Linked DNA regions of Sporosarcina pasteurii. The protein of the gene in region 2 interacts with the protein of the main gene of each other region in a pairwise test. Links are inferred from orthologs where the notes say so. Each region holds a gene or a part of one and is shown on either strand. Other genes may lie near its edges. The genes, in order: tuf and AB1H92_RS02125.

Region 1 (3,029 bases), 2.7 Mb from region 2 along the record:
TAATCCCGTGGCTTGCGATACGAAATAAATATCGCAAAAAGTAATCCTACTAAAAGTCCTGCGACTGGTAGTGCCATCGCCTTCGGAATATCTGCCATATCAATCGGCATGCCTGCAGCTGCCATTTGCGTTGCAATAATTTCCTGAAAGATAAAACCGAATCCGTACGGCAATATGATATATGGCGTCGTAAGTCCGAACGCCAACACACAAGCAATAAGTCTTCTATCAATTCTCAACATGTTTAAGACTTGTAAAATTGGTGGTACCAATAACGGAATAAATGCAATGTGTATTGGGATTAAGTTCTGCGAGAACACAGCCATTAATAATAACACGAGGATCACAAGCACTTTCACTAATGATTTACGACCTCCATTGCTATCTTTATTCATAATCCGTAACATTGCATTAACGATTAACTGAGGAATGCCTGTTTTTGAAATAGCCACTGCAAAAGCACCTAATAGCCCATAACTAAGCGCAATTGTTGCCCCCGCTCCTAGTCCGCCACTAAATGATGTAATCGTCTCTTCAACAGTAAGGCCACCAGCTAGTCCACCGGTTATTGCACCTATGACAAGTGCCAATACGACATTCACTCTCATTAAACTTAAAATCAACATAACTAGCACCGCTAATATAACTGCATTCATCTATATTTTCCCCTCCCAATAAACTTCATCATGCTAAAGTGTTAAAGTGTATTATTAATTTATCAAAGGATAGGAAATCTGTCAATAAGTATTACAAGTTTCCTTGAATATTTTTACACTAATCTAGTCAGATGTAATGAGGAAGTATTGTATTTTGGGTTGATTTTGAGGAATTATACAGTCGTCAAGTCAACATATTTGCGCATTAAAAAAACTCCCACCGGCGCCGGCGGGAGTTTTATATTTAAAATTATTTTACGATTGAAGTTACAACGCCTGAACCTACAGTACGTCCACCCTCACGGATAGAGAAACGTGTACCTTCTTCAAGTGCGATTGGTGCAATTAAATCTACTACCATTTCAATGTTATCTCCAGGCATAACCATTTCTACGCCTTCTGGAAGTTCGATAACACCAGTTACGTCCGTTGTACGGAAGTAGAACTGTGGACGGTAGTTAGAGAAGAACGGCGTGTGACGGCCACCCTCTTCTTTTGAAAGAACATAAACTTCTGATTTGAACTTAGTGTGTGGAACGATTGAACCTGGCTTAGCAAGTACTTGTCCACGTTGGATGTCTTCACGTGCTACACCACGAAGTAGTGCACCGATGTTGTCACCAGCTTGAGCATAGTCAAGTAGTTTACGGAACATCTCTACACCTGTAACAGTTGTAGATTTAGCTTCTTCAACGATACCGATGATGTCTACAGTGTCACCAACAGTTACTTCTCCACGCTCAACACGTCCTGTTGCAACTGTACCACGACCTGTGATTGAGAATACGTCCTCAACAGGCATCATGAATGGCTTCTCAGTATCACGTGGTGGTGTTGGGATGTACTCGTCAACAGCAGCCATCAGTTCAATAATTTTATCTTCGTATGCTTCGTCACCTTCAAGTGCTTTAAGCGCTGAACCTTGGATTACAGGAATGTCATCGCCTGGGAAGTCATACTCAGATAGAAGATCACGGATCTCCATTTCTACTAACTCAAGTAGTTCTTCGTCGTCAACCATGTCACATTTGTTCATGAATACAACTAGGTATGGAACGCCTACGTTTTTAGAAAGTAGGATGTGCTCACGTGTTTGTGGCATTGGACCATCAGCTGCAGATACAACTAAGATACCGCCGTCCATTTGTGCTGCACCAGTGATCATGTTTTTAACGTAGTCCGCGTGACCTGGGCAGTCAACGTGTGCGTAGTGACGGTTTTCAGTTTCGTACTCGATGTGAGACGTGTTGATTGTGATTCCACGCTCTCTCTCTTCTGGCGCGTTGTCAACTTGGTCGTAAGATTGTGCTTCTCCACCTAGTCTTTTCGCTAGAACTGTTGCAATTGCAGCTGTAAGTGTAGTTTTACCATGGTCAACGTGACCAATTGTTCCGATGTTCGCATGTGTTTTTGAACGATCAAATTTTTCTTTACCCATTATGGAAAGCCTCCTTAAGTATATGAAAGTTTTTTATTTTTATAGGTACTGGAGATTAATCCCCAGTCACCTATACTCTATAGCTTATTTATACTGAAAACAAGAGTGAATTACAATTATTCAGCAGTATTCTTTTTAATAACTTCTTCAGCGATCGATTTTGGAACTTCTTCATAGTGGTCAAATACCATTGAGAAGACTCCGCGACCTTGTGTGTTAGAACGCAATGAAGTTGCGTATCCAAACATTTCAGCAAGTGGAACCATCGCATTAACTAATTGTGAGTTACCACGTGCTTCCATTCCTTCAACGCGACCACGACGAGCAGTAACGTCACCCATAATATCACCTAAGTATTCCTCAGGGATTTGGATTTCAACTTTCATCATTGGCTCGAGAAGTGCCGGGTTAACTTTTGAAGCAGCGTTTTTCAGTGCCATAGAACCAGCAATCTTAAACGCCATTTCGTTAGAGTCAACATCATGGTATGAACCGTCATATAGACGTGCTTTAATATCGATTAGTGGATATCCTGCAATTACACCGTTATCCAGCGCATCACGGATACCTTCTTCAACAGAACCGATATATTCACGTGGAACTGTTCCACCAACGATGTTATCGATGAATTCGAAACCTGCTCCTTCTTCGTTTGGAGAGAATTCAACCCATACATGACCGTATTGTCCACGACCACCAGATTGACGAACGAACTTACCTTCAACTTCCGCTGCTTGACGGAATGTTTCACGGTAAGATACTTGTGGTGCTCCAACGTTAGCTTCAACGCCAAATTCACGACGTAGACGGTCAACTAGAACGTCTAAGTGTAATTCACCCATACCAGCAATAATTACTTCGCCAGTTTCTTCATCTGTATGTGCTCTGAACGTCGGGTCTTCCTCTTGAAGTTTCGCAAGAGCTTCACCCATTTT
Region 2 (16,733 bases):
CCAAATGATAGAAATGAAACATATGTAGCCGTCCCAGTCATATAAAAGACTAGCAAGATTAATCCTTTTTCAAGAAGCAATAAACTTGTCATTAAAAGTTGCATCGGTAAAAGCTTTCTGAACGATATGCCAAAAATAAAACTTAGCAGATAAGCTACACCAAATAAATGAAATGCTACGTACACGAATGACCAAAGCATTGAACCGAAAAGTGACGCATATCGGGCCAGCGTATAATCTGCTGTCGACATCGTTGTGAGTAAAGGCGTTAAACGTTCCGTGTTGACTCCCCATAAACTACGAAGGCTAAATAACAACACGCTTGCTAAAAAGACAACTAGAACTCGTTTCCAAAACCCTCTCATCGTTGAATGATCTAATTCAATCGCTAACTGGCGTGGGTTCGTTAAAAAGTGTCGAAATGTAAAATTAAAGAACATATCCGAAATCATTCCTATCATTCTATACTTTATTGATTTTACAACACCCATGTTTCTTAATTTTACCAAATATTTGACGTATTGTAACCTTCTATTAGAAATGGAGATACTTTAGCTGCTATCTATCTTTTTTAAGTTTAAACATTGCATATTTTGGTCATCCTACTACTAGAACTATATTCTTGGGACATATTCATCTTCATTTCCCGGGAAATCGACAAAGGGGCGAATTTTTATGAAAGACAACGAAACATACGAACTCAACTGGAAAGATGTAATTTTTGGATTAACAGGATCCACTATTTTCATTGTCTTTTTGCAATTTTTCATAAGTATGTAGCACCTATACAAGCAAACTCGCGGCAACAAAAAAACACCTATCGACTATATATTACGATAGGTGTTTTTATAATCCGCTATTCAAATTTCTTGCAGTCCTTCCGTGAGTTTATGAAATAATGATAAATCGTCCGTTTCTAGTGCGTAGTCAATCATCCGAATACGGTTCTCATTTTCTAAGGTGGCTATAATATGCTCTGACTCAATGATGACATCTTCCGACACATTCGTATCTTTGTTTGGATTCACATGCCCTTCTAATATCGTGTTTAAGTGTATGTGCAAATCTGAGATGAGTAACAACTGATACAGTGGTAAACGCAGGAATCGGCTTCCTCGTTGGAATACAAAAATTTCACCGAGATTTTCTACTTGTAAGCTTTTTAAATTAATCACAATTTCTTTACCTTCTGTCGGTACAAATTGAAATACTTCCCCTCCTTTAATAATAGAAAAGTACTGATAAGCAAACACTAACCGTAACCGAAAATCTTCTTGTTTAGTGAAAAATGGCGTCATCCTTTGAACTGAAAGCATTTAATCCCTCCTCAAGATGAAGATTCTGATTATTACTATCATTCTATCATATAAGTCTATAAAATGTGAATTATTTTTTACTATTTAGCAAATTCTATAGCTAAACTCCTGCATTAAGGTTACTTTTGCTAATCCCAATTAATGAACATGATGTACAAAAACTATTTACTATCACATCAATCATTGTGTGTAGAGATATTTTGGTTGATTGGAGTGGAGGGCGGCGACTCCTGTGGGATTAGCGGGACAGGTGAGACCCCGCAGTGGAGCAAAGCGACCGAGGAGGCTCACCGCCCGCCCCACGGAAAGCGTCCGCCCGGAACGGAAATCAACATCGTTCCCAGCAACTGGCTCACATACCATAGCAATCTTTCATATTCCTTCCTATGCATTCAAAAACTGAAATCGATTTAATTACTTACGTAATACCGCCAAAAGCGGTATACTAAAAGGAATGCTTTTTTAAGGAGTGTGAGCATGTGCACATGACCGTAGAACGAGTTTCTTATATGCATGAAAATGAACTAATGGAATTCATGAATGAAATCAAGCATTCATTGCGCCCGAACATAAAAGATGAAGCGCAAGTAGTTCAAATGGCCATCACCCTTGTTCGACGAGGAGCGGCTGATTCCTATTTATACGATTCCGCTAATCGAATGGTGATCGCAACGATACAGGGCGTTGATGAATTTACAGTGCGTTTATCATTCGATAAAAAAGATGTAAACTGTTCCTGTAATCAACCTGGATGGTGCGCCCACCGCGTAGCCGTTATTTTTCATTTATATTTACAATTTCATTCTTTAACAGATTGGACGGGTGAATGGAGACGTATGGAAACAGAGCAAATGGCATTAAAAGTGGCTGACCGCACGCCAAGCGCTTGGAATGACACGCTTGCACAACTGATGAATCCGATTCGTATTATCGGGTTAAATGAAAATCCAGCGGTCTTTATCCATAAATTTTCATTAATTGAACAAAAAGCTTCACCACTTTATCCTTTTGAATGGGAATGGAAACCACTTTTTGACATTTATTATAGATTACATGCCCTTGAAGCGGCATGGCCATATATTCACTATCACCTTGGTGAAAATGCGAATTCATTTTCTTACGGAAAGTGGTATGTTAAAAATTGGTTAACTGAACAGTTCGGGAAAATCGATGATGCTGTTACATCAATTTCCTCTAAACCGCGACTATTTGAAACGGATCCATTTTACGATGAACTTAAAAAAATGGTACGTACTTTAACACTTGAACAACCGGGACTGTATGAAGAACGTTTCCGGTTATATCGGACGTTTTGGCAACGTTTATTTTCGCAAAAATCGATGCGTGAAGAAGAACAAACAATCCTTGAAAAATCGGATGCACAAACCATTTATCCTTTACTTGCCTTCTTCTATATTATCGAAGGCCAGTATGACAAATTAGAAACAGTCAATGAGTTTGTTACACTCGATAATTTCTCAGAGTGGCTTCCTCTAGCGGATGTCGCTGATTACGAAGATGATGTCGATGCTTTAGCGATCATTATGCAAGCACTGTTACCATTTATTCACGATTATTTAATGCAATCCGTCACGCGTTCACAGCGTGCTCATTTCGTCAGAAGAATTGATGGATTGTTTGAAGCAGCTCACTTCCCTGAAGATGTACGTGAAAAAATGTTTTCTTATTACGGTGAAATTGGCGTTGACGTATACACTGATTTCCTCGTGGAACGAGAACGTTTTGAAGAGTGGGCAGCGTTAATGCACAGATACCGCGTTCCTTATGAAATAGCGGAGGCTGGCGGTTTAAACATTGCTTTAAAAAAGAACCCAGCAGCAATTCTTCCGCTTCTACACTTATATGCAATGAATTTTATTGAAGAACGTAATCGACAAAGTTATCGAAGAGCCGTCAATGTATTTAGAAAGATGAAAGCTGGTTCTAAAAAATCTGGTAAACACGACTTCTGGAATCAATATATCGACACAGTTCGAGAAAAGAATCGTCGTCTTCGTGCACTAATAGAAGAAATGGAGAAAGGGAACTTAAACTTATGACCGAACAATTTACATTGGAAAAGCATTTGCAACTATCCATTGAACAATCAGATACCGACACTTATATTGTTCGTGCGAATGAGGAGAATGGGAATTCAGTCTCTCCAAGTGAACTTGTGTCCTATCTTTTCTTCAACGATGAGCAAACATTTTTTGGACTTCTTACTGAAACAAATGAGGACCACCTTATTTTAAAAGCAGACCAACTGCTTCAGTCATTTCCTGAAAGCCATCCGTATGTAAAATTTACAGGTTTAACTGAAGAAGACACCAAACAATTACAGGCAGTACGGGAAGCAGCTGATGGATGGAGAAAACCAGAATTATGGAAGCATGCTCAAGCCGATGATAACGGCATTCACTTTGATACGGAAAAACTAGAAGTATCAACTGAAGCAGCCCAAGTTTTACAATCGGCCGTCTATAGTAAACTTGCGAATGCCATGATTCGTCCAGAACAATTAACCTTTCTCCTTCCCCATATTCAGAAGTACGGGTGGCCTGGAGAATCTCAAACGACAATTCCAGTTCGTACCGCTTTACGGTTAACTGAGCCAGAAGAAGAATCCGATTCGACTGAATGGCTACTTGAAACGGTTATCATTAATGAACGTGGTCGCCACTGGACGCCTGCGATTCGCAAAAAACATTTACCGATTGAAGAAGCATTAACCGAACGGTGGAAACCTTACGCCAAAGAGATTTTGAAACGTCAATCTGAAATGCTGTCATTTCTACATTCTTTACAACCTGAATGGCAAGACCAATTTCTTTCTATACCGATGGCTGACGCAGAAGTCCGTATTTTCCTTCAGGAAGACCTACCACTTCTTCAATCATTCGGCTTTCCGGTAATTTTACCAGCTTGGTTAAAATCAATTACTGAATCTAAAATGCGTGTGCGTACAAGTGCAAGTGTGCAATCTTACCAATCGGCCACAGGATTAGATGAAGTACTCGCCTTCGATTGGAGTTTTTCACTAGCTGGAAATGAAATTGATCAACAAAGCTTCCGACGACTTGTGGAAGAGAATCGTGAATATATTCGTTCGGGTGACGAGTGGTTCCATATTGACCCGGTTTGGTTACAAAAAATCCGTGACTTAATGGAACGGGCTGACGCGGGCGAATGGACTGTAAAAGACTTGTTATTTCAAGACGTCCCTGAAGAAATTGCACCGTTAGCGGACGATGAAGAGGAGTTTGAATCCGATCCACTTCTAGAGTTTTCCATGCAGAAATCACTACGTACCTATATGGAAACTTTAGCTGAGAAGAAAGGGCTCCCATCCGCTGGCATTCCTGCCGAGCTGAACGCAACATTACGTCCGTATCAAGAAGACGGTTATAACTGGCTTGTCTTTATGCGTGACAATCAATTCGGTGCTTGTTTAGCGGATGATATGGGGCTCGGAAAAACCGTACAACTCATCGCTTATTTATTAAATGTGCATAATAGGCCTGAAACGACTGGCCCGTCTTTAATCGTTTGTCCGACAAGTGTTCTTGGGAATTGGCAAAAAGAACTTGAACGATTTGCACCATCATTATCTGTCCATTTGCATTATGGACCCTCACGTGAAAAAGATGAAGACTTCAAGACGTTCGTACAAACTAAAAGACCAGATGTTATTTTAACAACATATGGGACAGCCTCACAAGATGGTGAGATGCTTGCTGAAACCGAATTTACAGCGATTACGTTAGATGAAGCGCAAAACATTAAAAATATGCAAACAAAACAGTCGCGCGCGATTCGTAAATTACATGGTCAGCATCATATCGCTTTAACAGGAACCCCTATCGAAAACCGTCTTTCAGAACTATGGGCGATCTTTGACTTTATTCATAGAGGTTATTTCGGTAATTTCCGTACCTTTACGGATCAGTTTATTATTCCGATCGAACGCGATGATTCAGAGAGAGACAAAAGAAAATTGCGTGCTAAAATTCGACCGTTTCTATTGAGACGTACGAAAAACGACCCTGATTTACTGCTCAATTTGCCGAAAAAACTTGAACAAAATGAGTATTGTCCACTCACTACAGAACAAGCCGCATTATACGAAAGCTTTTTGGATGAAACAAAATTCAAACTGGAAACACTGACTGGTTTTGAAAAGAAAGGCCTCGTGTTAACGATGCTGAATCGACTCAAACAATTGTGTAACCATCCAGCATTATTCTTAAAAGAGCCAAACCGCCCTGCTGCAGAAATGGTGGCTCGCTCTGAAAAATTAAAGAGCATCGTCTCGATGTCTGCTAACATTGCAGCTAATGGTGAACAATGTATTATTTTCACGCAATACATTGGGATGGGTAGACTACTTCAACATTGTCTCTCTGAACTGCATAATATTGACGCACCATTTTTAACTGGTAGTATGCCAAAAACACAACGTGACAGCCTTGTAGATGACTTCCAAAAAGGGAACTTCCCTATTTTCATCTTATCATTACGGGCTGGTGGAACTGGATTGAATTTAACGGCCGCAAACCACGTGCTTCACGCTGATCGTTGGTGGAACCCTGCAGTTGAAAATCAAGCAACAGACCGCGCTTACCGTATTGGACAAACGAAATTTGTCCATGTGCATAAGTTTGTGACAATCGGTACAATCGAAGAAAAAATTGATAAAATGCTTGAAGAAAAAGCCGCACTTTCTGCTGATCTCATTTTATCTAATCAGTGGTTGGCCGAGCTTTCCGATGATGATCTCGACGATTTATTATCATTTGGTTAATCCGAATCTCAAAGAAGTCTTCTTCTTTGGGATTTTTTTAATTAAATGAATGCAACTTGAGTTGGGTAATTCTTTATCTCACCTTATCAAATGAACGGTGCATCTTTAAATACATTCTTCTTTCTTGAACATCTTCTAATTCTCTAAGTCTTTCGTTTAAATTTGCTACCATTCGGATTAACTCGCTAATTTGCAATTCCATTCGAAGAATTTCTTTATTAATACGGTGCATGTCTACCGACACTCCTTTTTAGTACCGCTTGTACGACACTTAAAAGTAGAAGCAGTCTCTACTTATAAGTGTCCTATGCGGTTTTCTTCTTAGATAATTGGCTGGTCAGCTTCCCCAAACCGACCATTGTTTTCCCTGCCTCGTAGCATTTTTTCACAAAATGAATGTTCATTAAATCCCTATTAAGTCTCCACTTAAAATTTCCTAACGCTATTTTCTTTTTGATCAAGCCGCCGGTCTGTGAACCGTCCAATCTCCTCCTTTTCTTCAATTACATAATTGGTAAATCATTACTTTCCCTCTTCGGTAACTGAAAGTGCTCTTCCTCTGTTGACTGTGCCGCTTGTACTGTTTCAAACACCGTAGGTTCAGCATACAATTCTGCTGTCGCCCTACTTTTTGTCGCGATAAATTGTACTTTATCGCCAATCACTTCCGTCACATAAACCCGACTTTTATCTTCACGTTCATATGACCTAGATTGAATTCGACCCGATACACTAATAAGCGAGCCTTTCCCACAATGCTTTGCAGTGTTCTCCGCTAATTTGCCCCATAAAGAACAAAGAATAAAATCAGCTTCAATCTCCCCTCGTGTGTTTTTAAAATTGCGATTCACTGCAAGTACAAAATTTGTTTGGACCCGATCTCTCGCAATCTCGCGGAGTATTGGATCTTTCGTAATGCGTCCTACCAGTGCTACTTGATTCAATCGCCTACCTCCCTTCTCCATTAAAGTAAGCCTATCGTACCTCGTTAAACAATATTTTGACAATGTTGAATTAGGGAGTTTCCAGTCATATTTTGCATTGAATTTTAAGTTTTCTATCGGCCACATTATTTATTTCGCAAATATATTTAGGGTTACTCGTTTCTTTACGGATTTCTGCGGATTACGATAATACTAATTTGGTTGATTTTAAATTATTTTTGTAGGTCCTAAGAAGATGTACAGTTCTAAGAGATTGGCACTCTATTTTCAAAAGGAAAAACCGCACTTGAATCGATTTCATATTTTCTTTTTTATGTAATAAAGTTGAATGATATTTTTATTTATCCATTAGTTGTTCGTCATTAGTATAAGGGGTGTCTGTTGATTGGAGTGGAAGGCGGCGACTCCTGTGGGATTAGCGAAAGCCGTCACGAAGAACGGCTTTTGCGAGTAAAAGCGAAGCGTTATGAGCAGGAATATCCAAAAGGATGCCTTAATTTCTGCAAAAAACCGCAGAAATACGGCAAACCGCAATCTGCGTTTTGCGATTGGCTCACCGCCCGCCCCACGGAAAGCGTCCGCCTGGAACGGAAATCTACATCGTTCGGTATTTATTATAGTAAGGTTGGTTATAAAATCAATTCACTTCATAACTATTTACACATACTCACAAGCGATACTAGAATACTTTTCTTTTTACCCGTATGGTATACTCAAACTATATTTAAGGGGGATGGTGCGATTGAAAACATTTAAAATGATTTCTATCAACATTTTTCATGAAGGAAAATTTCATGACTACCCGCTCATTGACGGCATTATTATTAACCAAGAGAATAGTCATCGAATGTGGATTCTTGAAATGTTTATCGAAGGAAAGCATAAAAGTTTTTTTGAAGCCAAAATGAGCAAAGATGAATTAATTGAAACAAAAGTCGTTATATCTTATCCAGAAAATGAACCAGCAGCTTTTCATGTAGCCATTATGAACGTAAAACAAATTGGCGAAAATATTTCTGTTTTAATGAAAGGTCGTTTAAAACGAGCTCGTTCCCAATATGCAGAACAGCTTTTAGAACAACTAATTGATGAAGGTTTGAGTGGTCAAGAACTTCTTGGAAAATTCGAGTCAGACATGCGCTCTCGCCCCCGTTTAAAAAAAGACCGTCAAAATGAAGAACTAACAAAAAAATAAATCTCACAACAGATCATTCATCAATGATCTGTTTTTTTATGATTTCAAATAAAACATTCACATAATTGTTTATAAATTCACAGTTATCCATAATCTATCAACACCATCCACAACTTATCCACAAATGATTGTGATTTGCACACACTTTCTCTATTTTATAAACAATTCTATTAATAGTTATCCACAAGTGAACAGCATTTGGTTTCAAACACCAGAATTTTTTTATGTATAAAAAAAGTGTAGACAAAGTCACAAAAGACTTTATCTACACTTTAACCGCTATACACGGTTTTGCGCGGCTTGCGGTCAGCGGTTATTATTGTTGTTACCATCTAAATTCTCATCGAGAAGTGGCGCGTTATCATCGCCGAACATGTTACCATCGTTCATTCCATCATCATTTATGACGCCGCCGTTATTTCCGTTATTGTTATCGATGCCGTCTAAATCTGAACCGCCACGACGTTCATCTTGTACATCGGGTGTCCAATTTTGTTCACGGTTGTCTAAGTTGTCTTCCATCGGTGTCTCATTGTTCTCAGGAAGCGCACCGTTATTCATACAAGCACCTAAAGCTAATGTCGACATAAGAATGAACGGAAATGCTTTTTTCAACATGAAAAATTCCCTCCTTTCCACAAGCCGTCTATCATACATCGTTGCATGATACTATCTAGGTTGGTCGAAAAGTTGGGAACTATCCGTAATTATTACTGTTATTTTATTGTAAATATTTATGTTTTATTCTTCAGATGCTGGACTCACAGGACCTAGCGCAAACATGATTTCTGTTTCACAAACGATTTCACCGTCTACTGTAGCCTTTGCTTGTCCTTTCCCCATCGGTCCACGTAAACGTGTAATTTCTACTTCTAATCGCAGTGTATCCCCAGGTGTGACTTGCTTCTTAAATCGACATTTGTCAATGCCAGTAAAAAATGCAAGACGTCCTTTATTTTCTTCTTTTTGTAATAAAGCAACAGCTCCAACTTGTGCTAATGCCTCTACAATGAGTACGCCAGGCATAACTGGGTATCCTGGAAAGTGACCGTTAAAAAACTCTTCATTGATTGTCACATTTTTTAATCCGACTGCTCTTTTTCCTTCTTCAACTTCAAGAATTCTGTCAATCATTAAAAAAGGATAACGATGCGGTAAAATTGCTTGAATTTGCTCTGCTGTTAGCATGGTTCTTCCTCCTGTTTCTTATGTATCTTTATTCTTTCCCTTTAATAATGTCCGTAATATGCGTCCATGTTGCCTTTTTGAATACATCACCCGGATCACCATCACCTATGACACTATATCCCGTATAGAGTCCTATTGTCGCAACGACAACAAGCAATAAGAGCACGAGAATCGTTCGTAACCAAATCGGGATTAACCGAATTTGTACCCACTTTACATTCTTCTCATTGTCTTCATGCTCTTCATTTCGTTTCTGTTTTTTTAGTTTTAGGCGTTCTAAACGTGATCCTATTTTGGATTTTTGCTTTTCCTCTGTTGTTGAAACCTGTTTAGACACTGCATCTTGCTTATTTTCTTCATTCATTGTTCAATACTCCCTATGAAGCTTATCTAATGCCGTTAATAAGACCTAGCATTTGATCAGCCAGCGTGACAGCACGCGCATTAAATTGATAATTTCGCTGAACATTGATAAGATCTGTCATTTCTTTTTCATAATGAACGTTAGACGTTTCGAGGACTCCGTTCTGTAAACCAATTATATTTCGATCAGCACCTTGGAGGTTCGTGAAAATCTCCTCTTCTGTCACGCCTAATTCCGCCATATTTCGCGGTAAACCGATATAGGTTCCTGATAAATGTTCCATAAAGTTGGGGCGCTCAATGACAGTTATACCTAGCTCAATGCTAGTTACAGTACCGTTGTTACCCGTCACTTCTAGTATACCACCAGGTTGAACACTATAATGGGCAACATCATCATTAAAAACGATTGGCATACCTTGTGCATTTGCAATCGGATTTCCATCATCATTTACTAACATCAACTGCCCACCTTCAATCGGCGTGATGTAAAAGGAACCTTGACGTGTATAAACAGTTTCTTCTCCGCCTTCTGTCGGCATAATGACATTAAAATATTGCTTTGGCGTCGTCAATGCAAAGTCTAACTGCCGTTCGGTCGCTTGCAGTGACCCCAATTTCCAATTCATTTGCGTCTGTGCAATTTTTGCCCCAGTTCCGTACCGAATCCCTACCGGAGATTGACGCGGTGCGCGGTCCGCTTTGTCGTTTGTAAATTGTTCATATAGCATTTCTTGAAAGCTTGCTTGACTTGCTTTGAACCCATGCGTTGAAGCGTTGGCAAGGTTATTTCCAATAATATCAAATTGATGTTGGAGTTGATTCATTGTATTCGTTGCTGTAATCATCGTCCGTATCATTCACTTATAGTCTCCTTATTTCTCGCGAATCATGCTTTGATTTATACTTTTCCAACTTCATTTACTGCTTTTTCCATACTACGATCATAAGCTTGCAAAACTTTTTGATTCGCTTCAAAGGCACGATAAGCAGTGAGTAAATCCGTCATTGTGCGACCAGCATCGACGTTCGACCTTTCGACAAACCCTTGTTGAATGGAATATGTCACATCGGGTATATTATTCACTGTCATTAAGTTGTCCCCGTTTTCCGTCACGAATAAACCTTCGCCCTGCTTCATCAGCGTATCTGGTCTTGCTGCGAATGAAATACCAAGTGTTGCAACTACGTTATCATTTTCCATAATAACACCAGATTCGGTAACACGAAAGTCATCGCCTTGAAGTGTGATGCGGTTGCCATTCGAATCCAACACATAATACCCTGCAGGAGACGTTAATAAACCGTTTGCATCAAGGGCAAAATTTCCGTTTCGCGTATAGTATGTCCCGCCCTCGTCATTTTCCAACGTAAAGAATATCGTACCTTGAATGCCAGTTTCTTCGTCTGTCGGCAAAAATCCATCAACGAGCGCAACATCTGTTGTTAATTCCGTTTCTTGCAGTTGACCTTGAATAAACAACGGCAATGTTTCTTGCATATATACACCAGTTGAAAGCGGTCCAATCGGTGCAACACCTTTCAAGTTGAACCCATTTTCTGTTGGAATACGGGTTGATTGCACACTTGACAGAAGCATTTCAGGAAAGGAACGGATGGAAGACTGTTCAGCCTTAAAACCTGGTGTATTCACATTTGCCATATTGTTTGTTAACATTTCTGTCCTGCGCTGTTGGGCAATCATACCAGAGGCAACTGTATAGAAACCGCGAAACATAATTTCAACTCCATATTGTTATTTTTTGCTTGTCTTATTAATATTTTCTAAAAGTAAGCTCGTTCCAATTGCAACACAATCAAGCGGATTTTCTGCAATAAATACAGGTACTTTTAATTCTTCCGCTAGCAATTGATCAATGCCATGCATCATAGCGCCTCCGCCTGACAAAAAGATGCCTCGATCAATAATATCAGCTGAAAGTTCAGGTGGCGTTTTTTCAAGCACATTTCTTGCAGCTTGTACAATCATATAAGCTGATTCTTGTAAGGCTCCTTCAATTTCTGCTGACTTGACTGTTATCGTTCGCGGAAGACCAGAAACCATGTCACGGCCCCGAATATCCAATTGTTCATTACGAGAACCTGGGAAAACAGTACTTACTTCAACTTTAATTTTCTCGGCAGTACGTTCACCGATGAGCAATTTATACGAGCGTTTAATATATTGAACGATTTCATTATCGAATGTATCACCAGCTACATTTATCGATTGTGAGGTCACAATGTCACCCATGGATAATACTGCTACATCCGTTGTTCCACCACCAATATCAATGACCATATTACCGCTCGGTTGAAAAATATCCATGCCCGCACCGATTGCAGCCACTTTCGGTTCTTCTTCTAAATAAATCTTTTTTCCTCCCGCTTTTTCCGCTGCTTCACGAATCGCTTTCTGCTCAACACTTGTAATATTCGTCGGGCAACAGACGAGTATGCGAGGTTTAGAGAAAAATCCTTTTACATTTATTTTATTAATAAAATGACTTAACATTGCTTCAGTTATATGAAAATCAGCAATAACGCCGTCTTTCATCGGTCGGATTGCAACAATATTTCCTGGTGTTCTACCTACCATTTTCCAAGCTTCTTCACCGACAGCGAGCACTTTATTTGTTTGTTTTTCAATTGCAACGACTGATGGTTCGTTAAGCACAATTCCTTTTCCTTTTACGTGCATTAAAACGTTTGCCGTGCCAAGGTCTATTCCGATATCTTTTGCAAACATGATTCCTGTTTCCCCTTCCATCTAATCAATGGCCTATTATCAATTAATACATAGATGCGACAGGCGAGTTGACTATTAAAGCCCTATTTCGCACTGTGTTTACCTAGGTCTAAAAACACAATCATCAGGCGCGCTACTAGGTATATTACTCCAACCGATTTACGCCACTTTTTAACTATATCATCTCAAAATTCGTATTAAATCCGTTCGAGTTTTATCATTCTACAAGAAAAAAATAAACACTCTTAATATTTAATTTTACCATAGTTTCTGGTAAAAGAATATCCGAAAGAACTATTATTTAGCTATCATTTTAGCTTTGATAGACCTATTCCGTTACTATTTCAGCAGACAGATTTTCTTAAAAAATGATTCCGCTCACACATTGACTTCCATTTGAAGCTAACGTTTTTCACTTCAGCCAATTATGCGTTAAATAAACATAAAAAAACGACCCGCAATATGCGAAGTCGCTTTCATTACTTACTTGCCTCTTCTTCTTGTTTTTTCGATTCATTGATCCACTTAATCCTTGTTGCTTCGCCACCTCGTAAATGTCGAACTGATTTATGGTAGGCGAGTATTTTTGCAACCTCTTCTGACAGTGATGCATCTACATTCGGCAAACGTTCTGTCAGGTCTTTGTGTACTGTGCTTTTTGAATAGCCTGTCGCCTTCGCCAATGCTCGTACCGTAACTTCAGTTTCAAGCAGCAGTTCTCCGAGGCGCACGCATCGCCTCCGTATTTGCTCGTGCACGCCCTCTTCCTTTCCTGTCAGCTTTAAGTCTTCTTCTAATATATGCAACAGGAAAGGCCGGTATGCGCGCAATTGATATCATTCTTATACTTTGGCGGTGCGTATTAACAGTTATGGGTAAACAATACAACGAACCATTTTGCACAAGAGTCAGTAAGCGTTAAAAACTCTTCAAGATAAGTTCTAGAAACCTAGGTAAGATCCTGGATTAACAGGTTCATCATTGACAAGTACTTGGAAGTGAAGATGTGTGCCAGCATTCGGGTTCCATTCATTAGCCGAAGCATTTCCGAGTGGTTCCCCTTGTGTTACTTCTTCACCTTTTTTCACGAGAACACCAGATAGAGAGCTGTAAACTGTTTTCATTCCATCAGCGTGAGAAATGATTACTTCATCGCCTTGGAAGACATCTGTAACAACTTCTTCAACGACACCCGTTGCCGCAGCAACTACTTCAAAAGGTTGGTCGTCTATCGAAATGGAGACACCTGTGCTTGTTTCGTATGTTTGATTAAATACAAGTAATGAGTTCTCCTGTACGGACTCTTCTGCTTCCAAATCATAATAGTTTTGCAAGATTGCGACGTCGTCTAGCAACTCTTCTGAGAATGGATACTTAAGTACTTCCTTTGATGCGTTTGTTTCTACAACCAATTCACCGTTGTCGGAATCACCGCCCATTGTACCGTCCGTTAATTCTGGAGCATCATTTTTTACTAGTGCACTATACCCCCAGACCATCCCTACGAATACAATTGCGATTCCCGAATAAACGGCAGGCCAAAGCCAATTTTTCTTCTTTGTTTGTTTGTCCTTTTGAGAAGGAGATTTTTTTTCTTCTCTCATAATCATCACCTCACTTGCATTCTTTGCAAGTTAAGGTGTTTTTAAACATTCAGGATCATTTATTAATATTTTTTTTATTTCTGTGTCTAAATAATAGTGTGCAATGATTTCATTTGCCGTTAAACCTTGCTGGGCAAGTGCCTCAGCTCCGTATTGACTCATCCCAACTCCATGTCCATAACCGACTGTATCAATGAGTACAAGGTTATTAGTAACGTCGAAGGCAATATCAAAGTCCGTTGATCGGAGGCCAAGAAGCTCTCGAATCTCTCTACCTTCTTTTTCAAAACCGTCCGTGACCATCTTTTGAACGCGTCCCGATGAGTTACGAATGAGTTGGAGGGACTCAAACATCGTCGCATCCCAGTTCATACCGAGTGCTTCATTCCATTTGGCTAGAGGAATTTTGTTTTCTTCTTTATAAACTGGCGTTAACGCTTCTTCTCCTGCGCTGTCAACACTTTGTAAATAAGGAACATCTGCGCCACTGTAATTTTGAGCTGTTTCCGTTTTTCCATTTGAAGTTGAAAAGAACATTGCCGAAATAATCTCATCTTCATAGACGATGATTTCGCCTGCAGTTGCACGAACAGCTGCGTCAATTTTCTTTTCATTTTTCTTGAATTCTTTTCCCCAGTTTTTCTTGCGCTCTGCTTCTGTATAAAAAACTTGAGCAGAAACGTCTTTAGCGATTGGCTTTACTCCTTTCTCCGTTGTTCTAAGGGCGTATGTACGTGCTGCAAGCGCTTGGGCTTTCAAAGCTTCCTCATGGAAGGCTATTGGCATTTCAGCAGCAACGACTCCTTTTACGTATTCTTCTAGCGCGAAAGGCTTGTCCACCCCTTGAACGGTAATTTCAAATGGACAGTATCCCCCCTCCTTTTTTGTTTGCTCAGCTTGGGGTTTTGGAGATTCTTTAATGATGAGTAACGGAAAGAAAAACAATAATAGAACAAATATTGAAAGTGCTATCCATAATTTTCTCATAGTAGATTATATGAAAATGAAGAAACTTTATTCATTTATAATGGGTCAATTTATACTCTTGAATGTTTTGGTATATGGTATGTTCGTTGATTGGAGTGGAGAGCGGTGACTCCGGTGGGACTAGCGAAAGCCGTCACGAAGAACGGCTTTTGCGAGTAAAAGCGAAGCGTTATGAGCAGGAATATCCAACAGGATGCCTTAATTTCAGCAAAAACCGCAGAAATTAAGGCAAATCGCAATCTGTGTTTTGCGATTGGCTCACCGCCCGCCCCACGGAAATAATAAAAGCTGAAGGAGGCGGTTAGATGCGATAAGCATAAGACGAATTAACGGAGTGACGCTTTTTGTCACGCAGTTAATTTGGCTTATGACTCGAGCATCTGCCTCCTGAAGCTGGAATAGCGTCCGCCCGGAACGGAAATCAATATTATTCGGAGATTATTGTAGGTTTTAATGTATAAAAACAAAATTATTGTACAGACTTATAAAGTAGTTTTTTCAGAAGTAAAGTTTTCCTATCAATTAAAAAAGCTATCGTACAAGACGATAGCTTTATCATGCATAGACTATAGAAGAAGCCCACCTTCTCCTATAGTATTTACGATATTTTCTCTGGTAGGATAAGACACAATAAATGTATAAATCAATTGCTTCAATTATGATATTGAATCATTTTATATACAATAAGTGCTTGTTACAAAAGAAAAAAGGATTATTCATATTAGTTGGAAAGTGTGAATTTTTTTCCTTCTTTTACTTCTGAAGAAACACGTTCAATGTCTGCGCCAAGTGCTTCTAATTTCTGATGGAAATTAACGTAACCGCGATCTAAATGGGATAGTTCCGTTACACGCGTTACACCTTCTGCAGCTAATCCAGCAAGAATTAACGCAGCAGCAGCGCGCAGATCCGTTGCAGCAACTTCTGCACCTTGTAATTTGGATGGTCCTTCTAACACTACGGAACGTCCTTCAATTTTCACGGAGCCGTTCATGCGACGGAATTCTTCTACGTGCATAAAACGGTTTTCAAATACGGTTTCAGTAATGACACCTGTACCAGTGGCTGTTAACATCAGTGCCATCATTTGTGATTGCATATCTGTTGGGAAGCCTGGATGCGGCATTGTTTTTAAGTCTACGGATTTAAGTGGATATTCCGCATAAACACGAACACCTTCATCAACTTCGACAATATTCACGCCCATTTCGCCCATTTTCGAAATAAGCGCAGCATTATGCTCAGGAACTGCGTTTTCAATGATGATGTCTCCGCCTGTAATCGCGGCTGCCACCATGAATGTTCCTGTTTCAATACGGTCAGGTATAATATGATGTGTCGTACCATATAGTTTAGATACTCCTTCTATACGGATGGAGTCCGTACCAGCACCAATAACTTTACCGCCCATTTCATTAATAAAGTTTGCCAAGTTTACAATTTCAGGCTCTTTTGCTGCGTTTTCAATAATGGTTGTGCCCTTTGCGAGTGCAGCTGCTGTCATAATGTTTTCCGTTGCACCAACACTTGGGAAATCTAAATAGATTTTTGCACCTTTTAATCCATTTTCAGCTTTCGCTTCT

The links.
Region 1: the proteins of AB1H92_RS02125 (region 2) and tuf interact in binary tests that used the Bacillus subtilis proteins (3 or more experiments, as listed by UniProt). The link is inferred for Sporosarcina pasteurii from one-to-one orthologs.

The regions. Positions count from the first base shown.
Region 1 is NZ_CP160452.1:3,118,085-3,121,113, forward strand. The notes cover bases 1-2,857. They hold tuf (elongation factor Tu), read right to left. Parts: upstream 2,095-2,857; coding sequence 907-2,094; downstream 1-906. Other genes in these bases: AB1H92_RS15215 (Na+/H+ antiporter family protein), read right to left, coding at 1-656; fusA (elongation factor G), read right to left, coding at 2,211-2,857. Outside these bases: more of fusA, read right to left, coding at 2,858-3,029. UniProt on the Bacillus subtilis protein: GTP hydrolase that promotes the GTP-dependent binding of aminoacyl-tRNA to the A-site of ribosomes during protein biosynthesis.
Region 2 is NZ_CP160452.1:442,592-459,324, reverse strand. The notes cover bases 10,564-13,460. They hold AB1H92_RS02125 (rod shape-determining protein), read right to left. Parts: upstream 12,560-13,460; coding sequence 11,567-12,559; downstream 10,564-11,566. Other genes in these bases: AB1H92_RS02120 (sporulation transcriptional regulator SpoIIID), read right to left, coding at 13,039-13,317; AB1H92_RS02130 (flagellar hook-basal body protein), read right to left, coding at 10,712-11,548; AB1H92_RS02135 (flagellar hook-basal body protein), read right to left, coding at 10,564-10,670. In the rest of the region: AB1H92_RS02190 (hypothetical protein), read right to left, coding at 1-452; AB1H92_RS02185 (transcriptional regulator), read right to left, coding at 861-1,316; AB1H92_RS02180 (hypothetical protein), read left to right, coding at 1,796-3,376; AB1H92_RS02175 (DEAD/DEAH box helicase), read left to right, coding at 3,373-6,120; AB1H92_RS02170 (hypothetical protein), read right to left, coding at 6,194-6,352; AB1H92_RS02165 (single-stranded DNA-binding protein), read right to left, coding at 6,624-7,064; AB1H92_RS02160 (hypothetical protein), read left to right, coding at 7,446-7,820; AB1H92_RS02155 (YwpF family protein), read left to right, coding at 7,807-8,259; AB1H92_RS02150 (hypothetical protein), read right to left, coding at 8,566-8,877; 3-hydroxyacyl-ACP dehydratase FabZ, read right to left, coding at 9,001-9,447; AB1H92_RS02140 (DNA-directed RNA polymerase subunit beta), read right to left, coding at 9,476-9,811; more of AB1H92_RS02135, read right to left, coding at 9,834-10,563; AB1H92_RS02115 (M23 family metallopeptidase), read right to left, coding at 13,501-14,163; spoIID (stage II sporulation protein D), read right to left, coding at 14,194-15,150; murA (UDP-N-acetylglucosamine 1-carboxyvinyltransferase), read right to left, coding at 15,872-16,733. UniProt on the Bacillus subtilis protein: Forms membrane-associated dynamic filaments that are essential for cell shape determination. Acts by regulating cell wall synthesis and cell elongation, and thus cell shape.